Regions from separate parts of the Eisenbergiella massiliensis genome, predicted to be linked through region 3. Evidence: predicted binding sites of a transcription regulator. Region 3 holds the regulator's gene; each other region holds the start of a gene.
What was found. Region 3 encodes Rex, which represses fermentation and respiration genes when NADH is low (regulators of the CRP and FNR family bind a similar motif). Its sites were predicted from a motif close to ATTGTTAANTANTTAACAAT; they were not measured.
Positions count from the first base shown of each region.

Region 1 (8,005 bases), on a different contig from region 3:
GCTCCTGTGCTCTCCCCCAGCGGGGAATCAAAGGCCTCCTCGGTAAGCAGCGCCGGCGCAATATGCTCCGCCCGCACCAGTCTGGCGAATTCTCTTGTGGTAAGTACAATGTCCACATCTGCGCCTCCTCCGGCGCTGTACATATCAGGAAGCGTTGCCTCCATTTTTTTGGAGACACAGGGCATAATGGAAATACTGCATATTTTCCCAGGATCCGCACCGATTTTTTCTGCAAAATAGCTTTTGGCCACGGCGCCGAACATCTGCTGAGGCGATTTTGCCGTGGAAAGGTGATCCGCCATGTCGGGATACTGGGATTTGAGAAAACGTACCCAGGCCGGGCAGCAGGAGGTGAACATGGGCCATCTCTTCTCTTCCGGATCGGCAAGCCTTGCAAGCAGCTCGTTCCCTTCTTCCATAATGGTCAGATCTGCGGAAAAATTGGTGTCAAACACATAATCAAAACCGATTTTCTTAAGGGCCGCCGCCATGCGCCCTTCCGTGGCCATATAAGCAGGCAGATCCAGCGCTTCTCCCCAGGCCGCTCTGACGGCGGGGGCCACCTGCACAACGGTAATGGTTTCCGGATCGGCCAGAGCGCGGAAAACCTTTGCGGTATCATCCCGTTCCCGCAGCGCGCCCGTTGGACAATGGGTAATACATTGTCCGCAGATGCTGCAGTCAGATTCTTCTATCCTCCGGTTCCGGGAAACATCCACTGTAGTTCTGGAACCGGTGTTCTGTACGTCCCAGATATGCAGGTCCTGTACCTTATCGCAGAACTGTACGCAGCGCATGCATTTGATACATTTGCCGAAATCCCTGATCAGCGGGAAACTGTTATTCCACGGCATCTCCGTAATTTCTTTTTCATAAGGAATGTCAATGATGCCCAGATCGTTGGATAGCTTCTGGAGGTTACAGTTTCCGCTCCTGACGCAGGTGGCGCAGTTGCTGTTGTGCTGGGATAAAATCAGTTCCACGTTTGTCCGCCTGACGGAACGCACCTTGGGGGAATTGGTAAAAAGCACCATGCCCTCCTCCACCGGGTTATTGCAGGCGGTAATCAGTTTGGTTTTTCCCTGCATTTCCACCACGCATACCTTGCAGGCGCTGATTTCGTTGATGCCCTCCAGATAGCAGAGATGGGGAATCATAATCCCCACGGACGCCGCTGCCTTCATGATTGTCGTACCTTCCGGCACGCTGATTTTCCTGTTGTCTATTGTCAGTGTTACCATATTGCCGCGCGGCCTCCTTTCAGGTTCCCATATCCGTAATGATCACAGCGCAGACAGCGTCCGGCTTCCTGCGCCGCCTCTTCTCTGGTCATGCAGCGTTCTATTTCACAGAAATCCTGCTTCCGCTCGTCAGCTTCCCGCTCTTCCATATTGACGCGTCCGCAGGCCTTCTTGTCCCCGTAATTTACCTGGGGGATATCCACATCGCAGGCTATGACATGATGATAGCCCAGGTATTCATCAATATTTGCGGCCGCCACCTTTCCTGCCGCGATGGCACGGATAACCGTGGCGGGACCTGTTACACAGTCACCGCCTGCGAAGATGCCGGGGATATCCTTTACTGTGGATTCCTCCAGCGCTTCAATGGTCCCTCTTTTCACAGGGACGCCGGAATCTTCAAAATGGCGGGATTCAATACCCTGGCCGACAGCAACGATGACGATATCACAGGGGATTCTTTTGGGTTCCACGTTGGCCTTTACCGGACGGGCGCGGCCCCAGGCATCAATGGGGCCGATAATCTGCGGTTCTACCCAAAGTGCGGCCACATTTCCCTTTTCATCAGCTTCCACCCTTACCGGGGCTTTCAGGCTGTAAAGCTCGGCGCCTTCCGCAATCGCGCCCTCCACCTCCTCCGGCAGGGCGGTCATGTCATTCTGGCGCCTGCGGTAAGCGATGCCAACCTTGGAAGCGCCAAGGCGCAGCGCGGAACGGGTACAGTCCATGGCCACGTTTCCGCCGCCTACTACAACCACACGTTTTCCTGTAAAATCAGGGGGATTGCCGTCCCCGATGCTACGGAGCATTTCCACCGCGGATATTACGCCGTGGGCATCCTCTCCCTCCATCCCCACCTTCTTATCGGTATGTGCGCCTATAGCAATATAAACCGCGTCAAATTCCTCACGGAGGCGGCTTAAGGGAATGTCGTTTTCCCCATTCCCGATATTCACATTGGTATGTACTTCCACGCCGGTGGACAGAATCGCTTCAATATCCTCGTCCAGCCGTTCCCTCGGGAAACGGTAGTTGGGAATTCCGTAGCGCAGCATTCCGCCCAGCTTGCTTTTCTGCTCAAAAACAACAGCATGATGCCCCATCAGCTCCAGATAATAAGCGGCGGAAAGGCCGCCGGGGCCGCCTCCGGCAATGGCGATCCGTTTTCCTGTGGACGGCGCTTTGGGAGGCACCGGGACTGTATTGGCCCGCGCATTGTCCACGGCCATTCTCTTCAGGCCGCGGATGTTGACGGAGCTGTCAATCATATTCCGGCGGCAGCGGGCTTCGCAGGGATGTTCGCAGATGAGGGCGCATGCGGTGGGGAAGGGATTGTCCTTACGGATAAGAGATACGGCATCCGCGTACCGTTCCTCTCCCACCAGCGCAATATAACCTGGAATATCTACCCCCGCAGGACAGAGTGCCACGCAGGGCACCGGCTGGGTGATGGAATAAGAGCATTTTCCGTGCTCAATATGATAGATAAAGTCATCTCTGCAGCCTTGGAGTCCTGCCAGCACCATGTGGGCGGCTTCAAAGCCGATGGCGCAGTCTGCGGAATCCGTAATGTTGTTGGCGGTTTCTTCGATAAGCGCCAGGGTATCCATGGTTGCGGTGCCGTCCAGAACCTGTTCCAGCAGATTCTGAAGCTGTCCCAGGCCTATACGGCAGGGTACACACTTACCGCAGGTCTGCGCATGGCACAGCTTGAGAAATGACAGCTGCAAATCCACCGGGCACAGACCCGGCGGGCTGGCAACGATATGACGCTCCAAATCCTTGTACAACCGTTCCACAGTCAGCTGGGCCCGGTCTGGTGTGCTGATTTTCAGTCGGCTCATTGATATGTAACTTCCCCTTTCCTTCTGCTTTTGCATATTTTATGTATTTTCTGATTCTGAGGATTTTAAGACTGTTAAAATTATAACATATATTTATCCTGTATACTAGCATAATTGAATAATTTTACCTTTTATATTTAAAAAAAATTAATATATTTTTACAAGAAGCAAATCAATTGTGTACACTTTAATATTCAATTGTGCCTTGCGTTTTACATAAATTCATGTATTTCACAGTCATTTTGACTGTAAAAAAGAATAATTAGGATAAGAAAATACAGGGAAGCTTTTCAGGAAACGAATCCGCAGGCTTTATGATTAAATAAAAAAAGCAGCGGCATCAGATGTTAAAAATCCGATGCGCTGCGTTTAAAAAATATTATGAGGAAGCACTTTCCAGAATAACCTCCACCGCCTTTTCAATCAGTTCATCACGGCCTTCCCGGATTCCCTGGATGGTGGGTTCCACATAAATATCCGGAGTCAGCCCCACCCTCTGTGTCTGCGACATATCCGTATCATAGACGCCCAGGCTTGTCATGGAGGTATGCACAGCTCCCGGAAATACCATGTTGGCCACATTGCCGTCGGCTCCGATGGAAGGGGAACCTATGACAACCGCGTTGGGCGCCTGCCTGAGCGCCATGATAGTAAATTCCGCCTGGCTCTGGGTACATTCATTCATCAAAAGAACCACTTTCCCTTTATAGTAATCCGGATTATCAACACCAACATACATGGGTTTATCTAAAATAAACCGGCCGGGGACCGTCAGGGACGGCCGGGACATGATAACATAGTTCTTCTGTTCCGGCATAATAAGGCAGCCCAGGGAATAAACGATGAAATCGCTGGGATAATGGCGCAGATCCACAATGATACCCAACGTATCCTTAAATTCTTCCATGATGGTAAAGATTTCTTTTGCCTTCAATGCACCCGGATCGATATAGCCGATGGAATTCTCAAGCAGCCGATGGGAAACCGGTTCAGGCTCATTGGAGGATTCACTCCTGACCCGTTCAATGCAGGGAACGGCAATATCAAAAATTTCATCGTCCCTTTTTACGGTCAGCGTGATTTCATCCGCATATCCCCGAAAAATATCTTCAGGCAGGTCATTGAGCACCACAGTGTCCCGGGAGCGGGATTTGATTTTGCTTTTCTCCGCGATATAATCCCATATCTCTATGCCGTCTGTTTTCAGGATGATGTCACCCGGCAGTACGGTTTCAATACCGGGCGGATAATCCGCGTCAATTCCGTCCACAACAATATTTTCTCCCGTATGGGTAAAAGTGAACGGTGCAATCAGCACGCCTCCCATCAGAGCTGCTGCCTCATCGAAAGCATAAGCATGGGAATCGTGTATTTTCGTTGTCAGCTCAGCACAGGCCATTTTATAAGAAAGCTCATCCGTACCCTCCATAAAACGGGGCAGGAATTCCAGGAATACACTGTCCCAGTCCTCCCCGATTATGTCCTTATAAGGATAATAATACTCTATCATATTCCAGTAACGGAAAAGGCCCAGCATTCGGTAGCCCTGATCGGCATAATTCATGTCAGGGTAGCTTTCCTCACCGGTGAAATGGGGAACCATTATATTATCAAAGGAAACATAGGAACGGTTTTTATCTATATAGCCTGATTTGGAAATATTGATAAGAAGGCTGCTCAGCTCCGGGGATAAGTAGCTGCTGTCATAAATCCAGTCCGTTCCGGCCTCCAGGGCTATCTCGCCTTTTTCCTCAGATTCATTCTCCTTAACCGTCCCCAGCTTATGAATCCAGCCATATAAAACAGCATTGACTTCCTCTTCGTCCGATGCGCCGATAACAGCCGGAAGGACGCGGAAAAGCTCATAATCCCAGTTGACATCGCCCTTCAGGATTTTAGGATGGTAATACTTTGCAAAACCCCAGACCCGGCACAGCTTATGAAGCCGCTGCGACATTTCCTGATCCGGCGAGCCGATGGAAACACGGCTTCCATCATCAAATTCATGATCAAACTGTCTGCCCCCTGCTTCTATCCTGTAGCAGAGAAAACAGATTAGAACCGTTATGCATGCAATCAGCCCCCATTTAACCCATGCGCGCGGCCCCTTCTTCCAATTTGACATATCCGGCCCCTCCTATACACATATACTTGCAATAACAGTCCGGCCCTGGACTGTTACTGCATCCGCCCATTAAAATTAGCCTTCGGCAAGGGGCGAATGCCTGCTGTCACCACGTTCCCTCACGGTTTGCGCAGTGGATGCGCAGACCTGCCTGAACTGTTATTGCTTTTTATCAGTATACCATCTTTCCAATAAAAAGTCCCGGCTTTTCGGTTAGTATATGGCAGTAAAAAAGGCGCTTATTCGCAACGGATGGCGCTGGGCTGTTACGCCTATTCTTTCACTCTGACAGCGGCCTGCAGGATATAGTCCTCATTTTCCCCGTTTTCATGTTCTATGGTAAAGACCTTCTGTATGAGATATTCTCCCGGCACTGTTCCCTCATACATAATGGAAAAATCGATGGTTTCTTCGGCGCTGCCTCCGGCGGGGATGACCCGCAGGACCTGAAGCCATGCCGTATTTTCCTTCATGGGCAGCTCGCGGTAGCCTCCGTTTTCTTTTAACAGCATACGGTATTCGTCATCGTAATAAACGGTCTGTCCGGTAAAGTTTGAAATGGTCAGGGTAATCCTGGTATCATCTGCGGTGCAGGTATCCCTGTCGGTTTCCATGAGAATACCCTCCTCCGGCTGTACCGGAGGAAACAGCTCGGCTTCTTCCTTTGTCATAAAATCAATGTTGGAATTTAGGATTTGACCGATAACAGCGGGATATAAACCATCAGGATACTTCTCTGAAGCATAGGCTTCCAGCTTCGCCAGAAGCTGTCTTGTTTTATCCCTGTCTGCGGAATACTCATACAGGGGGCCGAAAACCTCCTCCAGGCTGCTTCGTTCATACTGATAATAATAGGTGTTATTGCCTTCCTCGATAGCATAGCTGATTTTCCCTGCATTTTCTATTGTGGCGAAAAGCAAAACCGCATTGGAAAAGATCCACCCGGTATCCTCCGGCCGCTGGCTGCCGTCCTTTACCCGGTAGATCATACGCAGCTCATAAGGTTCCTCTGAGGTCTGCAGTTCCATTTTCTCATAGACCAGCTTCTCCGGTACGGGGAGCCTTCCAAACAAAGCCTGATCCTGGAAGGGGCTTCCGATATAAGGGGTCCTTCCGGCGGAAAGATAAGCAGCCAGCTCGTCTGCTGACAAAGCCTCCTCATCTGCTGGAATTGTCTCTGCCACAGCTTCCGGTCCGGGCTCTTTTCTTACCGGAGAAGTCAGAAGGACGACTGCAGCTGCCGCCACCAGAAGCAGCGCCGCAGCGCATAGCCAGCCGGCAGGCTTCCTGAAGCCAAGAGCGTGCTGAATCCGTTTTTTGGTATTGCTTTCTCCGAAGGCCATGGGCGCAAGCAGATGGATTCCGCTGCTTTTCATCCCCAGCTGCAGCAGTGTTTCCGCATAGCCGGCACGTTCCTGTGCCGTCATTCTGCGCAGCACCCTGTCATCGCAGGAGCGCTCCATGTCCTCTGTCATCAGCTTGAAATAAAGCCAGACAAGGGGATTAAACCAATGCAGCAGGGCGGCAAGAAAACAGAACGGCTTCACAAGATAATCCCGGCGGGAAAAGTGTTCGTTTTCATGGGAAATCACATGGCGCTGCTCTTCCTGGGACATCCCGGCGGGCAGGTAGATCACTGGATGGAAAAATCCCAGCAGAAAGGGTGTTTCCAACGCTGCCGATTCGTAAACCGGCGCCTGTCCTTTCTTTTTTGCCACAAGAATTACAGCTTGGGCCGTTCTTTTTTTCAGGCGCAGAAAGGTGCGCAATGCAGCCGCCAGTATTATGAACATTCCTAACAGCCACAGAGTAAAAAACATTCCCATCAGCAGTCTGTCCGGCGCGATGCCGCTTCTTCCGGCGGCGGCTGTCGCCCTGCGTATGGCGCTGTCCGGCGCAAGGCTGTTAACTACGGAGGTATAGGCCTGAAAGCTGGTGGAAACCATCCCTTTATAGGTTACCGTATCCTGCCGGACCGGAATAAGGCTGAGAGCCGATTCCAGGCTGAAGGGACACAGAAATCTTAAAAACACCATGAGCCAGAGCGCATAAAAATACCCCGCAGGCACTTTTTTCAGTAAGGCTCTCAGAAGCAGGACCACAATGCCCGCACAGGAAGCGGACAGGGTCATATTCAGTATTGTTGGAAAAATATGCAGCAGGCCTTCCATATTTTTTCTCTCCCTTCTTATGAATCGTTTCGTCCATCCGACATGCTTGCGGCATCTATCAGACGTTTCAGCTCCTCCGCTTCCTGCCGGGTCAGCTTTTTATCCCTGAGAAAAGCGGCGACAAAGGCAGGCAGGGAATTTCCGAAGCTCCGGTGTATCAGCTGTTCGCTTTCCTGCCTGCATACCTCGTCTTTTTTTACAATTGCGGTTACGGTTGCATTTTCATTTTTCAGGATGCCTTTTTCACACAGCTTTCTTAAAACGGTGTAGCTGGTGGCTTTCTTCCAGCCAAGGCGTTCCTGGGCTGTCTTAATCAGGGCTGTGGAATTTATGGGCTCGCTCTCCCATACAAGATCTGCAAAACGGTATTCTCCATCCGGGATTTTCGGTATTTCCATGAATGTCGGGCCTCGCTTTCTTATTTAGTGGTTAAAAAATGGTTTTGTTTATGTATGCAAAAAGGTTTATCATCATAAACCTAGTTTATAACAATAAACCTTTCCTGTCAATTTATATTGCCGCAATATTTTTTGGTAAATTTCAGCTTTTTTCCGGGTTTTCCGGGCAGACGTAACGAATCAGGCCCTTACTGTGTCCTCCGTATTCAATCGCTTCCGCCGGGCA
Region 1 covers NZ_QVLV01000002.1:170,383-178,387, forward strand. Annotated here, with positions in the region: gene DXC51_RS03330 (NADH-dependent [FeFe] hydrogenase, group A6) at 1-1,241, opposite strand, end outside; gene DXC51_RS03335 (NAD(P)-binding protein) at 1,235-3,085, opposite strand; gene DXC51_RS03340 (S41 family peptidase) at 3,465-5,210, opposite strand; gene DXC51_RS03345 (M56 family metallopeptidase) at 5,483-7,381, opposite strand; gene DXC51_RS03350 (BlaI/MecI/CopY family transcriptional regulator) at 7,399-7,779, opposite strand; gene DXC51_RS03355 (EFR1 family ferrodoxin) at 7,922-8,005, opposite strand, start outside.
Region 1: DXC51_RS03335 (NAD(P)-binding protein) is a predicted target of Rex. The motif match lies at 3,156-3,175, and genes of this name have one in related genera.

Region 2 (8,005 bases), on a different contig from region 3:
GTGTCACAGGGATGGCTCATGGCCAGCTTCTTCACTCCCGCCGCCGTCATCTCACAGAAAACATCCATTACGCCCAGCTCATAGGAATACCGGTCAACCTCACGTTCCCCGGCGGCTTCCTCATCCCATGGCTCATACTCCTCCTTGTCCAGGGAAAGGGGAATGCCCGTCCTGCTGGTCACATTCACTCCGCCATACCAGGTACTGTCTATTTCAAAAATATCGCCCACCTGATATTCCATGGAAAATTCATCGTTCTTTTTCACTATCCTTATCTTCTGTCCGCTCATATCTGCTCTCCTGCTTTCATCCTTCCCCGTTGATCCGAAATCTTTTAATCAGTCCCCTGGGCAGCTGCGCCTGTGCCGAAAGCTCCCTGCCCTGCCGCTTTTCTGACCGCTTTAATAATTATGCCATGTTTTTCCCAACAAAATAAATGCTATCACTTATGCTCAGTTAATTATATCATAGCATAAAAGAATGACAACGATTAAAAAACCTTTCCCTTCCGCCGGTCCTGTCCAAAACACCGCAACTGATAAAAAAGAAGAGGCGCCGGCGGCTCCTCTCCTTTTTTATCAAATATGGTAACTATTCGTTACACCCACAGTTACCCAATATTAACGTTTATCCCTCAGCATAACATCATGGGCTCCGCCTTCCACAATGCTTGTGGAGGAAACAAGGGTGATTTTGGCCTTTGCCTGAAGCTCAGGGATGGTCAATGCACCGCAGTTGCACATGGTGGAACGCACCTTGCTCAGCGTAAGATTTACATTATCCTTCAGGCTCCCGGCATAGGGCACGAAGGAGTCCACGCCTTCTTCAAAGGAAAGCTTCTTGTCTCCGCCCATATCATAGCGCTGCCAGTTCCTGGCCCGGGCGCTTCCTTCCCCCCAGTATTCCTTCATGTAGCTGCCGTTGATATTCACCTTCTTGGTGGGGCTTTCATCAAATCTCGCAAAATATCTGCCCAACATAACGAAATCCGCGCCCATGGCCAGCGCCAGCGTAACGTGATAATCATGTACAATGCCGCCGTCGGAGCAGATGGGAACGTAAATACCGGTTTCCTTATAATACTCGTCCCTCGCCTTCGCCACTTCAATTACGGCTGTCGCCTGGCCTCTGCCGATACCCTTCTGTTCACGGGTAATGCAGATGGCCCCGCCGCCGATTCCGATTTTTACAAAGTCGGCTCCGGCATCAGCCAGGAAGCGGAAGCCTTCGGCGTCCACCACATTGCCTGCACCCACCTTCACCTTGTCCCCGTAATTCTTCTTAATATAATCCAGGGTGATCTTCTGCCATTCCGTAAAGCCTTCCGAGCTGTCGATACAGAGCACATCCGCGCCGGCTTCCAGAAGCGCCGGAACCCTTTCCGCATAGTCCCTGGTATTGATGCCCGCGCCCACCAGATAACGCTTGGAGGCATCGATGGATTCATGCTCGTTCTTCTTATGCCTGTCATAGTCCTTGCGGAATACCAGATAAACCAGTTCCTGCTTCTTATTCACCAGAGGGAGACAGTTGATCTTATGATCCCAGATGATATCGTTGGCTTCCTTGAGCGTTGTATCCTCGTCCGCATAAATCAGGTCTTCGAACTTCGTCATAAATTCGCTTACCTTCATATCCGGCTCCATGCGGCTGACACGATAATCCTTATTCGTCACAATGCCCAGCAGCCTGCCACCCGCTTTGCCGTCTTCCGTAACGGCAATGGTGGAATGGCCGGTCTGTTCAGTGATCCGAAGCACATCCTGAAGCGTCATATCCGGTGATACGTTGGAGTCGCTCACCACAAAGCCGGCACGGTAGCGCTTCACCCTCCGGATCATCTCCGACTGATCCTCAATGGACTGTGAACCATAAATAAAGGACAGGCCGCCCTCCTGCGCCAGCGCCACCGCCAGCCTGTCATCCGAAACAGACTGCATGATCGCGGACACCATGGGTATCTGGATGGACAACGCAGGTTCCTCGCCCCTGGCGAATCTGACCAGCGGGGTCTTCAGACTGACCTCAGACGGAATGCACCTGGTGGATGAATACCCCGGAACTAAAAGGTATTCACTGAACGTTCTGGATGGTTCCTCGTAATAAAATGCCATATCAACTCTCCCTTCCTGACAGTTAACCGGTTCTTATATATTGCCAACCAGCATATCACACCGCTCAGCCGTTGTCAACGACACTTTATTACAAAAACTCCTCCCGCATCGGAGTGAAAATATCCAGCAGAATTCCCTCCTTCAGACAGACGCACCCATGCTCCACACCATCCTTTTTCAGCATGCTGTCACCCGGATTCACAATTCTTTTCTCACCTGCTATCTGAAACTCAAACTGCCCGGATACCACGTAGGTTATCTGGGTATGGGGATGGTGATGCACAGCGCCCCTGGCCCCTTCCATAAAATGATTCTCCACGCACATCAGCCCGTCCGTGAACGCAAGCACCTTACGCTCCACACCCGGCGCACAGGCCTGCGCGGCGATATCGCTGTTTTTCACCCAGGCCTGATCCTTCATTGCCCTTGCATATTCTGTTTCTTTCATGAAATAATCCCTCTCTTTTCCTTATTAATAATGTTTATAATGTTTTCACGGCCCTGCCGGATCCCCGCTATTCCCTTGTCAGCTTCCGAATCCAGTTCCCATAATGGGATTCCAGAAACGCCGGAATGCATTTGAAGATCTGATCCGCATTCAGGCAGCAGACCACTACCGCCGGCGAAGCCTTCACCACAAAGGCCATGACAAATGACAGCGGTATCACGATTCCCCATATGCTGATCAGATCCATCTTCACAACAAACATGGCGTTCCCGCCTCCGCGGATAATGCCGTTGTTGGTCGGCATCTGGTAGGACATGCCGATGACCACAACGCTCAGTATGATAAGGAAGGTATTGGCCATCTCCTTGGTGGAGGCGGACAGATCATACAGCTGCAGAATGGGCACCCGGATAAGGAACAGAAGAAGCCCTGACACCAGGCCGATAACCACAAAAATACGCTGCAGCCTTCCGGAATATTTTTTTACCAGAGCGATATCCCCCGTACCTATCGTATTCCCGATGATGATGGAAGCGGTGGAGGCCGCACCCACAGCCATGGACTTGACCATCATAAAAATAGTGGAGGCAACGCTGTTTGCTGCAATGGCCGCCGCAGTCATATGGCCCAGGATGACGGTCTGCAGCGCGGTATTCACGCCCCACAGCCCCTGCACCACCAGCATGGGCGCCGTCACTCTGAAGTAATCCCCGGAAAGGACACGGTCATGCTGCAGATAGCTGCGAATGCTCAGATGCAGCTGCTTTTCCTTTTTGATAATGTAGATAATCAGTACTACAAGCTCCGTCATACGCGCCGCCAGCGTCCCTATCGCCGCACCCGCGGCCCCCATTTCCGGCGCACCGAAATGGCCGTATATCAGCACGTAATTGATTCCGCAGTTGACAAAAAACGTCATCACCGAAAGGTAGAAGGCGATTTTCACCACCTCCACGCTGCGCAGCGTGGCCAGCAGAATCTGGGTGACAGCAAAAAAGAGATAGGTAAAGCGGATAATGGAAAGATAGCTTACGCCCTCACGGATGATGCTCTCCTCTGTCGTAAAAATCCCCACCGCCTGGCGCGGGAAAATACTGACAAGCGCAAACAGCAGTATCGCGATCAGCAGGCCCGCATGCATGGCCGTTGCCGAAATCTTTTTCATTGGTTCCGTCTGCCGCTTTCCCCAGTACTGGCTGCAGAAAATAACAAGCCCGTCTCCCAGGGCCATAAGCAGCTGCTGGTAAATAAACTGGATCTGGTTCACCGCCGCCACGCCGGACAGCGCCGTTTCGCTGTAGGAGCCAAGCATCATATTGTCTGCCAGGTTAACGCTCAGAGTTACCACATTCTGCAGTACAAGAGCCACATAGATAGTTAAAAATTTTCTGTAAAATGAAGTGTCTGCTTTCCGTTTCATAAGTTTTTTCTGTTTTTACTTTCTTTTATTATTATTCTTACGTATTAAAAAGAACCTGGGAATAAAAAATATATCCACTGCCGGAAGGGCGGCTTCTCAGCCCCTGGGATACCGCTCCTTGTTCCGCCTTTTGCATTCATACATCTGCGCATCCGCCGTTTTGATAATCTCCTCCAGCGTCATCCGTTTTCCAATTCTCCTGATTTCCACTACGCCGTAGCTGAAGCTCACCGGATACTCCTCTTTGTTTTCCGCCACAAAAAGCTCCAGAAGCTCCGCAAACTTCTTCTCCGCCGTTTCCTTCTCCACCTCCGGTATCACCACACAGAATTCATCCCCGCCGATCCTGGCGAAAATATCCGTGGAGCGGACCGAACTTTTCATAAGGGAAACAAAGCTGCGGATATAATTATCCCCCTGGTTATGTCCGTAATGGTCATTTACATATTTCAGGCCGTCCAGATCCAGATAGCAGAGAGTCACTTCCCTGCCCTCCTCCAGCACGCTTTCCATATATTCATCAAAAAACAGCCTGTTATGGATGCCGGTGCCCGGGTCCATATACGCTTTGCTGTTCAGGCGGTTGGCCGCCTGCTTTTCATCGGTAATATCCACCACGATATGGGCATAGGCATTCTGTCCCCGCCATTCTATATGGAAGGTTGTGATGCGGTAATATCCCTGCTCCTCATCTCCCGCCTCCCATACCTTATACTGTTCGCTGTCCTGCCAGTTCAAAATATCATTTCTGAAGGAAAGCCTGTGCCGGCATTTTTCACAGAACTCAGGATCGATCCGCTTTTCATCCTTTCTCTTGTTGCAGTAAACAATATCCCTGTTTTGTGCATCCACCACCACAATCCATTCTTTCCTTCTGCGCGTCATCTCCACAAGCAGATCATTATATTCCTCAATGACCTGCGCCCGCTTCTGGACCTTCTGGGCTTCCTCCTTCAGCTGTGTCTCCCGCTCCTTCAGCTGGGCCGTCATGGTATTGAAGGCCTCCGAAAATTCTCCCAAATAGGAAACATGCTGAGAGTAATCCCCGCTCGCCACCTGCTTTGCCTGCCAGGTCAGATGATTCAGGTTGGCATGGAGATTTTTCAGATTAACGCACAGGAAATTGTCCCGGGACGGATAAGCCCCGGACAGATTGCCCCGGGAAAGGTCTTCCGTATACGCGAGCATTTCCTCCACCGCCTGCTGCAGGAATGCAAGCCCCTTCCCAAGCTTTTGATAAGGCTCGTCCAGCTCCTTGACATCAAGCGCATGGATCTGCTGATCATACAGAATACTTCTCAGGTATTCAAACAGCAGCTCACAATTATCCTTTTCCATCTCCTACCTCTTCTCTTCCGGTTCCACACGGAACCGGCATACACGATCCCCTGTCGCCCAGCAATCAACCTCCACGGCAGAATACTCTTTTCCCGTATAAGAGGATAAAATACCGGCGATAAAGCCTTCATCATAATTACATACCGTTTCCCCCAGCAGCGGAAGGCCGGAGCAGTCCGCGTCCTCCGATACGGTAAGCATGATCCTTCCTGTTTCTTCATCGAATTTTTCTATCCGCAGGACGCCGATTTTCATCTCTTCCATCTTGGACTGCAGCGACGCTATGAATGCGTTGAGCGGCAGGGATATATCCAGTATGTTCTCCGCGAAATAGGCGCCGGCCTTAAAACCGGCCTTTCGGAAAATACGCACCTGCTCCTCTTCCCCCAGCTGTTCCGCCAGCTGTTCGCGTATGGAATATTCCATAAGCCTGTATACGGCCACCGGGAGCTGATCCCCCAGATTTCCCCTGTCGTTGGTATTATAATTCATGTATTCAGTCAGGCTGAGCTTTCTTTTGTTCTCCAGAAAAACGTTCTCTGCCATACTGCCTTTCCTCCTCTGTCCCGTATTTTTCCGTTCTTAGCCGCAGCAATTCAACGCAAGCTTTCTTTTTATATACATTTAAAGATTATATCACAAAAGAAAGAAAAATTGTCACTTATGCACGTATAAAAGGGAAAAAGTGTAACAATTCAGATGTCCGGACAGTTACGGAAAAAGTTTCTGCATGTCCGGCGTGTTCAACTCATAAGTTTAATTTATGATTCGATAATTATTAATCATTATCTATCATAAGAGAAGGGTGTTAAAATTAAATCAGTACCGCTACAAAAAAGTCCATCAAACATGATACGCAGCAAGCTGCGAGGCAATGGACCCTCACAGCAGGTTCCGGCCAGATGTTATCACATCTATCCGGATCGTTGTCTGCGGGAATTAAGGAGGTCAGCAGCATGGGTTACTCGCTCAATATCACACAGGCTGACGCGGTTCTGGAGAAGCTCCGGAAGGATTACCGCGTCTTCGCACCCAGACGTTTTCCCAAGCAGGGACGTTATTCGGATACCGATATTGTTCGATACGCCGAGGTGGAACGTTTTTCCGACATCGTATGGGATGTGAAATCAGACTACCCCGCCAAGGAGGTTCTTACTCCGATTCAACAGACTATCTTCTATTTTACAGAGGATGAATACCGGGCAAGCAAGGTGGCCGCAAAACCGATTCTTCTTCTGGCAAGGCCCTGCGATATCAATGCGCAGAAGATCCAGGCCAGGATATATGCGGGCAACGGCGGCTATGATGATTTTTACTATACCCGGATGAGGGAGCTGGTGACCTTCGCCCTGATGGAATGCGGCGGCGGTGACGATACCTGCTTCTGTGTTTCCATGGGCACGAACCGGACGGATGATTACGCCATTGCCCTGCGCTTCTCACCGGAGGGCGTTGTCGTGGGTGTGGAGGATGAAAGCTTTGCCCCTTATTTTGACGGAATGCCCCAGGAAGACTATACGCCTGCCTTTGTGGAGGAAAATGAATTAAAGGTGACGCCGCCTGATTTAAGCGACATTGAGGTGCGCAAGGCGTTGAAAAAGCATCCTATGTGGAAGGAATTCGATTCCCGCTGCATCTCCTGCGGCAGCTGCACGGTAGCCTGCTCCACCTGCACCTGTTTTACCACGCGGGACGTAATTTACGGAGATAATCCGGAGGTCGGCGAACGCCGCCGCGTCAGCGCTTCCTGCCAGATAGAGGGCTTTGATCAGATGGCGGGACAGCGGGAGCTGCGTTCTACCCCGGGCGACCGGATGCGTTTCAAGGTTTTACATAAATTTTATGATTATAAGGCCCGTTTTAAAGAAAGCCATATGTGTGTTGGCTGCGGCCGCTGCACGAACCGCTGTCCGGAGTTTATTTCCATCTCCGCAACGGTAAATAAGATGAATGCCGCCGTGGAAGAAATCAAGGCCGACATGGCCCGGAAAGGAGTGTGACATTATGATGATAAATCCCGTTCAGCCCAAGCCCTGCACAATTCTGGGCGTAACAAGGGAAAGCGAGCATGAGTGGACCTTCCGGGTACAGTCGGATGCCAAACCCTCGCACGGACAGTTTATGCAGCTTTCCATCCCTAAAATCGGCGAGGCTCCCATATCCGTTTCCGCCCAGGGGGATGACTGGCTGGAATTCACAATACGTTCGGTAGGCAAGGTGACCGATTCCATTTTTCATAAAACAGCAGGAGACACGCTCTTCCTGCGCGGCCCTTACGGAAAAGGCTGGCCTGTGGAGGAATTTGCCGGGAAGCATCTCGTTGTCATTACCGGCGGCACCGGCATCGCCCCTGTCCGTTCCCTGCTGCGCATGTGCGCGCAGACGCCCGGCTTCGTTCCGGACATCCATCTGATCAGCGGCTTTAAGGATGAATCCGGCATTGTTTTTCACAATGACCTGGAAGAGTGGAGGAAAACGTTCCATACAATTTATACGCTGGATACCGGCGAAAAGGAAGGCTGGCGCACCGGTCTTGTAACCGAATTCGTAAAGGAAATACCTTTTGCTTCCTTTGACGGAAATTACGCCGTGATTGTGGTCGGGCCGCCTCCGATGATGAAATTTACGGGGCTTGAGCTTTTGAAAAACGACGTGGCGCCGGAAAACATCTGGATGAGTTTTGAG
Region 2 covers NZ_QVLV01000008.1:122,203-130,207, reverse strand. Annotated here, with positions in the region: gene DXC51_RS13405 (hypothetical protein) at 1-290, opposite strand, end outside; gene DXC51_RS13400 (IMP dehydrogenase) at 621-2,114, opposite strand; gene DXC51_RS13395 (cupin domain-containing protein) at 2,203-2,535, opposite strand; gene DXC51_RS13390 (MATE family efflux transporter) at 2,630-3,982, opposite strand; gene DXC51_RS13385 (sensor domain-containing diguanylate cyclase) at 4,079-5,320, opposite strand; gene DXC51_RS13380 (V4R domain-containing protein) at 5,324-5,866, opposite strand; gene asrA (anaerobic sulfite reductase subunit AsrA) at 6,277-7,320, shown strand; gene asrB (anaerobic sulfite reductase subunit AsrB) at 7,328-8,005, shown strand, end outside.
Region 2: asrA (anaerobic sulfite reductase subunit AsrA) is a predicted target of Rex. The motif match lies at 6,088-6,107, and genes of this name have one in related genera.

Region 3 (8,005 bases):
CTTGCTAAAAAAGAACTTCACGGCAGTAAAAATGAAATGCACTATAATGTTTCAATAAAATCCATATCGTCCTGTCAAGTTTTGTCTATAAGACGTGTTATTCCCACTTATTATGCAGAGGGCGAATTATGGAGAGAGTTATCCTCTTTTGCAGCGCAAAATCGTGTAACCATATCAAGCGACACATTTTCCATTTACCACGACGCAGAGTATAAAGAGCAAGATGTTGATGTGGAGTTGTGTACGGCGGTGAAGAAAATTGGTAAGAACATTGGTGAATTTACATACCGAATTACCGAGCCAATACCAATAATGGCCTGTACAATGGTATACGGTGAATTTTCTAATATCGCAGGAGCATATTTAGCTTTTGCGGAATGGCTGCAAAAGAACAGCCAATATCGAATGAAAGGTGCAACCCGTCAAATCGTACACCGTGGGCCGTGGAATGAAAATGACCCGAAAAAGTATTTGATTGAAATTCAAATCCCGTTGGAAAGGGATAACTAAAAGTCTTGCAATTTTAGTCTTGCAATTTTGCAAGGCTTTTTCTTTTTCCATATTGACTCTCACATGATGTGAGGGGGTATACTGCACTTGAAAATAACAATCAAGGAGGAAAACAGCATGATGAATTTTGAGGTATACCCTATCGGAAGAATCCAAAACAACGAAAACGGCACGGTTATTGAAATCGCGCCAAAGTACATCCCTGCTATGAAAGCGTTGGAGGGCTTTAGCCACATCAATGTCATTTGGTGGTTTAGCGACTCTGATAACAATGACGCAAGGAACACGCTTGACGCACCGAAACCGTATAAAAATGCCCCTGATACAATGGGCATTTTCGCCACAAGGTCGCCTATCCGCCCTAATCCGATTGCCCTGACCGCAGTAGAAGTAATACACATTGATTATCAAAAGGGGCTTATCCAGATTGCGTATATTGACGCTAACGACAATACGCCCGTTTTGGATATTAAACCTTATACGCCGAGCCTTGACCGTGTAGAAACGCCGGGTGTGCCGGAGTGGTGCAGTCACTGGCCGAAAAGTTTAGAGCAATCCGCTTATTTTGCATGGGAAGATGAATTTAATTTCTGATACCCCTTAACCGCCCAACGAATAATAAAAAAACCGTTGTTGTGGCGACAGGATAGCTATGCGCCTAAACAAAATACGGTAGCCAAACGACGGTTTTGCTTTGCACCCTGTATGGCAGCTACCCGTTTCAGTGTTTGTGATACTGTCTTATGAGTAGCTGCCTCAACAGGCTGTCCTTTTTTGCGTATCATGTATTTGGGGATTTGTTTCTGCTTTGCCAGCTATATTTTAACTGTTCTTCCAGAATATTTTTCAGCGCAGTGTATTCAGAGGAATGATTACCCTTGCGTATTTTATCTGTGGAAAGCAGCCGATTTAACTGAAACATAGAAATCAAAGCCCTTTCCGGCGCATATGATACAAAAAAGGCTACAGGATACGAATATGCAGATTTATGTTGTAAAACAGGGGGATACTGTCGATACCATTGCCGGAGAATACGGTGTTTCCGTTGAGGATATCATTTACGATAATCAGATTCCCTATCCCTACCGCCTGGCAGTGGGCATGGCGCTGCTTTTGCGGATAACGGGAGAGGAGGGTGCCGGCCTGTACGATGCATATGTGAACGGCTATGCCTATCCGTTTATCAGCAACTATGTGCTCAACCAGACCCTGCCATACCTGTCCTCCTTATCCATTTTTTCTTATGGGTTTACTACGGAAGGGAACCTTATTCCCCCGGCGATTGATGAAAGCTTCATGATTCAGGCGGCGCTCCTGGAGGACGTGGCTCCCATCCTGACCCTGACGCCCTTCGGGGCGGACGGCATGTTTAATAATTACCTGATTTCCGTCCTGGTCAATAACCAGCCGGTCAGGGATACCCTGATTGCACAGCTGCTGTTTACCATGGAACAGAAAGGCTATCAGGGAGTGGATATCGATTTTGAATACATCCTTCCTGAAGACCGGGACGCTTTCACCGCCTTTGTGGCGGAAACGAGGGCGGCGGCCAATGCGGAAGGCTACACCCTTTCTGTCGCGCTCGCGCCCAAGATATCCGATACCCAGACCGGGCTTCTCTATGAAGGAAAGGACTACGAGGGACTGGGAAGAGCGGCGGACAGCGTACTCCTCATGACCTACGAATGGGGGTATACCTACGGTCCGCCGATGGCCGTTGCGCCCCTCAACAAAGTGATCGAGGTGGTGGAATACGCCATAACAAAAATCCCTCCCGAAAAAATCGATCTGGGCATACCCAATTATGGCTACGACTGGACCCTCCCCTACATAAGAGGCGAGAGCAAAGCAGATACCATCGGCAACATAGAAGCCGTCCAGATAGCCATTGAAAACAATGCTGAAATCCTTTTTGACAGCACTGCCATGTCCCCATGGTTCCGCTATACAAGGGACGGGGTGGAACACGAGGTCTGGTTTGAGGATGTCCGCAGCCTGCGCGAAAAATTCCGCCTGGTAAAAAGCTATGGCCTGAGAGGCATGGGCTACTGGCAGATCATGCAGCTTTTCCGGGCCAACTGGCTTCTTCTCGCAGATACCTTTTCCATACAAAAAAGGCCTGCCGGTTAATCCGACAGGCTTTCCCATTCCTCCATTTTAAGCAGAAGCTCTTCCTCAACCTGCTCCTTTTCCCTGGCTAGCGCCTGCAGCCTGGCAACATCCGTGCATACCTCGGGCCGCAGCATTTCCGCATCGATTTCCTGGCTGCGGGTTTCCAGACGTTCGATTTGCTCCTCACACCTTTTCAGGGCGTTTTCCTTCTTCCGCAAAGCGGCCTGCGCTTCCTTCTGCGACTGCCAGTCCTGCTTCAGGCTGGAAGAAGCGGCAGAGGAGGCTTCGGATTTTATCCCGCCGGCAGCAGGAGGGAAGGCTCCGCCGGTCCCTGAAGAAAGCACTGTATTTTCCGCCTTCTTCTCCAGATAGTAATCATAATTCCCAAGATACCCGGTAAACCCGCCGTTGCAGAGCTCCAGAATCCGGGAAGCCGTGCGGTTGATAAAATAACGGTCATGGGACACATAAAGCACCGTGCCGCTGTAGCTGTTGATGGCGTCCTCCAGGATTTCCTTACTCATGATATCCAGATGGTTCGTAGGCTCATCCAGAATCAGGAAATTTGCTTCAGACAGCATCAGCTTGGCCAGAGACACACGTCCCCGTTCCCCGCCGGAAAGCATCTTAATCTGCTTGAACACATCGTCCCCGGTAAAAAGAAACGCTGCCAGAACATTCCTGATTTCCGTATTTGTGAGCGCGGGATACTCATCCGAGATTTCCTCAAACAACGTTTTGTCAGGATGCAGTACATGATGCTCCTGATCATAATATCCGATATGTACCTTTGTCCCCAGCCGGATATTCCCGGCATCCTGTTCCACAAGCCCGTTGATGATTTTTAAAATCGTGGTTTTCCCCGTCCCGTTGTCACCGATAACCGCCACATGCTCCCCGCGCTTTATGGAAAAAGACAGCCCTTCAAACAGCCGTTCCGGCCCGAACGCCTTTGCCAGATTTTCAACATCCAGCACATCGTTCCCGCTCATGATCCTGGGATGCAGCTCCATCCGCATATCCGCCCGCGTTTCCACCGGCTTGTCCAGCACCTCAATCTTCTGAAGCATCTTTTCCCGGCTTTCCGCCCTCCGGATGGATTTTTCACGGTTAAAGGAACGCAGCTTCTCGATTACCGCCTCCTGATGCCTGATTTCCTGCTGCTGATTCATGTAAGCATTCCACCGCGCCGCCCGGACCTGCTCCTTTTTCACTGCATAATCCGAATAATTCCCTGAAAAAACGGAAACCTCCGTACCGTCAAGCTCAATAATTTTCGTTGCGATCTTATCCAGGAAATACCGGTCATGGGACACGATCAAAACGGCCCCCTTATAATTCAGGAGATAGTTTTCCAGCCAGGCGATGGAAGACATGTCCAGATGGTTCGTAGGCTCATCCAGAATGATCAAATCCGGCTTGTCAAGCAGAAGCTTACCCAAAGCCACCCTTGTTTTCTGACCGCCCGACAACGTACAGGCCTTCTTGGAAAACTCCTCCTCCGTAAACCCGAGCCCCTTCAAAACTCCCACGATCTCGCTCCGGTAGCTGTACCCGTCCGCCAGCTCAAACTGATGCGTATAAAGCGCATACTGCTCCATCAAAGCAGCCAGCGCCTCCCCTTCCACATGCTTCATTTCCAGCTCACACTGCCGGATCCGCTCCTCCAGCGCGATCACATCCCGCTTCACCTCAAGAAGCTCATCATAGATCGTATGCTCACTGTCCACCTCAGCGTTCTGCGGAAGATACCCGAAGCTCTTATCCTTCCCGAAGACCACCTGCCCGCTGTCAGCCTCCAGCTCCCCCACAATAATCCGCAGCAAAGTAGTCTTCCCGGCCCCGTTAATCCCCACCACAGCCGCCTTCTCATAATCCTCTATATGAAAAGAACAATTCCTGAACACCTGCTTCTCATGAAAAGCCTTATTCACATTCTGACAAGATAAAACCATCCCAACTCACCTCTATAATTATTTTCTTTTTTGCCCTTAAATCCCTTTTCCCTTCCGCCCTGCTTAGCGTACCCCGCCTGACGTCCTGCGCCGTTCTCAGGCCCACCCACCCCACAAGTTTACCGTTGAAGGGACGGGCTGTCAATTCAAACCTATTTAATTCATTGACATTTTTTTAACATATGTCTATAATAATTAAGTAATGGGTTCAGCCGCAGGACAGGTCTGCGCATTTACTGCACAGACCATACAAAATGCGGCGCCTGGAAGCGGAAATCCGTCGCCAAAAGCAGGCCGGGATGGATTTTTGCCTGTAACTGCGGATACAAAGCAGTTACAATGGGCTTGGAAAAAAGAATGGAGGCGTAACAAATTGGATAAAGAAATTTCACAGGCAGTAATCGCGCGTCTTCCCAGATATTTCCGGTACCTTGGTGAACTGAAGGACAGTGGCGTGGAACGCATTTCCTCTCAGGAGCTGAGCAGGCTGATGCATGTTACCGCATCCCAGATCCGGCAGGATTTCAATAATTTCGGAGGCTTCGGACAACAGGGGTATGGCTATAACGTGGAGTATCTGTATACCGAGATCGGCAAGATACTCGGATTGGATAAAAAGCATCATCTGATAATCATTGGTGCGGGCAATCTTGGCCAGGCGCTGGCTAATTATATGAATTTTGAGCGCCGCGGCTTCATTTTTACAGGCGTATTTGATATCAATGAAAAGCTGCACGGAAAGATGATCCGCGGGATGAAGGTCCGCCCCATGGAAGAAATGCAGGAATTTGTCAGGGAAAACAATATTGATATCGCGGTGCTTACCATACCGAAGGAAGGCGCGGCCGCCGCAGCTGAAAAGCTGGTGGGAATGGGAATCAAGGCCATATGGAATTTCGCCCATGTGGATTTGGATGTGCCTGACAGCGTACAGGTGGAAAACGTACACCTGTCAGACAGCCTCATCAAGCTGTCCTATATGATAAATCAATATGAAAACGAGTTGGAAGAGAAAGAAAAGAACGCTTCCGGTGAGGCGTAAAGACAGGCTTGTATAAAGGGTGCCGTGTTCCCGGACGGGAATGCGGCAGTCTGGTAAATGCGTCAGGGCAGCAGGCTCAGGACGCATTTTTGCATGATTTGGGAATTCGGAAGCTGCGGTTTGCGGGGAGATAAAAATGGAATATCTGGTTACCTCGGCGGAAATGAAACGCTGTGATGGAAATACAATAGAACATTTCGGCATGCCTTCCATGGTGCTGATGGAAAGGGCGGCGCTGGCCTGTGCGGAAGAACTGATTGCACGGGATAAGAAGCTGAAGGAAGCGATGCGCCCCTTTGGGCCAGTGCCTCCTGCCAACAGAACGCTGGTAGCCGCAGGCACCGGCAATAACGGCGGCGACGGGCTGGCCATAGGCAGGCTGCTGAGCCAGGCGGGCTTTCCGGTGGATTTTGTACTGCTGGGCAAGGAAGAAAAGTGTTCCGCGGAAACGGCGGCCCAGCTTAAAATTCTTGAAAACTATGGATACCGGGTCATGCGCAAACTTCCGGAACGGGAATATGATATTATCATAGACTCGATTTTTGGCATTGGACTGACAAGGCCTGTGGAAGGCAGCTTCGCGGAGGCGGTGGAATATATCAACGCACAGGACGCCTATGTCCTTTCCGTAGATATCCCTTCCGGCATCCATGGGGATACCGGGGAGGTGATGGGCTGCGCCGTACAGGCGGATGTAACGGTAACCTTTGAATTCCGCAAGCTGGGACTTGTTTTATATCCGGGCGCCCGGTATGCGGGAAAGGTGATCTGCGCCGATATCGGAATTACACAGGAAGGCTTTCTGGGAGAGTATCCCCGGATTTTTACCTGGAACAAAGAAGACAGGGGATTCCTGCCGGTAAGGCTCCAGGAAGGAAATAAGGGCACCTTCGGTAAGGTGCTCCTGATCGCGGGAAGCCGGGGAATGGCGGGCGCCTGCGAGCTGTCTGCAGCGGCCGTGTTAAAAAGCGGCGCAGGCATGGTGCGGGCGGTGACGCCGGAAAGCAACCGTGTTATTATGCAGACCGCACTGCCGGAAGCCATGCTCACCACCTATGAGGAATGGACGCCGCAGGCGGAAGAAAAGCTGAGAGAGGCCTGTGCCTGGGCGAATGTAATCGCTATCGGCCCGGGGTTTGGAAAAAGCCCGGAAGCACTGCGGATACTGGAGGCGGTGCTAAAGCAGACGATGCAGCCTCTGATAATAGACGCGGACGCGCTGAATCTGCTGGCGGAACACAGAGAGCTTCTGGATGAGCTGATACAAAGGCAGCAGGAGCCGGAAACAAGGCGTGAACTGATCCTTACGCCGCATCCGGGAGAATTCGGCAGGCTTGCGGAAAAGAAAACGGATGAAATCCAAAAAGAAGCGGCTGCGCTGACCCTGGAATGGGCAGCCAGGCTGCAGGCCGCATTTGTCTGTAAGGGCGCACGCACGCTGGTGGGAAGCCCGGAGGGAAGGCTGTATATGAATCTTACCGGCAACAGCGGTATGGCCACGGCGGGCAGCGGCGACGTGCTCACCGGCATTCTGGCCGGACTTTCCGCCCAGGGAATGCATGCCTTTGATGCCGCCTGTGCGGGAGTGTATCTGCATGGTATGGCAGGAGACCGGGCCGCGCATAAAAAAAGCGAATACGGCGTCACTGCCGGCGATTTGACCCTGGAACTGGAATCCCTGTTTCCGGAGCTTTTAAAGAAAACGCCGTAAAGAAAACACTGTAAATAAAGTACTGTAAGAAAAGACTGCAGTGCCGGGTGCGGGAGAAGCTTAAAATTCCTTTCAAACTACTGATTGATGCAGAATCGCAGGCAACCTGCGATATGCGGGAGGTAAAAATAAGATGAATAATTATGACAGAATATGGGCGACGGTGGATCTGGATGCGATAAAACACAATATGGCCGCCATGAAAGCCAATCTCCGGGAGGAGACGAAGATCATTGCCGTGGTGAAAACAGACGGCTATGGCCATGGGGCGGTGCCCATTGCCCATGAAATAGAGGATTTGCCGTACCTGTACGGCTTTGCCGTGGCAACGGTGGAAGAAGCCCTGATATTACGGGGCAGCGGCATACGCAAACCGGTGCTGATTCTGGGCTATACCTTTCCCTACTGCTATGAGAAAATGGCAAGAGAGGAAATCCGCCCGGCCGTGTTCCGTGAGGATATGCTGGAGGAAATGGGAAAAGCGGCCGTTTCCTGCGGTCGCCCTGTGAAAATACATATCAAGGTGGATACGGGAATGAGCCGTATCGGAATCCGTCCGGATGAGAGCGGCCTTGCCTTTGTCAGAAAATGCATGGAAACTCCGGGGATTGAAATCGAAGGGATTTTCACTCATTTTGCCAGGGCTGATGAAACGGATAAGACGCCGGCAAGGCA
Region 3 covers NZ_QVLV01000013.1:88,542-96,546, reverse strand. Annotated here, with positions in the region: gene DXC51_RS18140 (MerR family transcriptional regulator) at 1-510, shown strand, start outside; gene tsaA (tRNA (N6-threonylcarbamoyladenosine(37)-N6)-methyltransferase TrmO) at 628-1,104, shown strand; gene DXC51_RS18130 (glycosyl hydrolase family 18 protein) at 1,489-2,640, shown strand; gene abc-f (ribosomal protection-like ABC-F family protein) at 2,637-4,577, opposite strand; gene DXC51_RS18120 (redox-sensing transcriptional repressor Rex) at 4,951-5,619, shown strand; gene DXC51_RS18115 (NAD(P)H-hydrate dehydratase) at 5,756-7,330, shown strand; gene alr (alanine racemase) at 7,464-8,005, shown strand, end outside.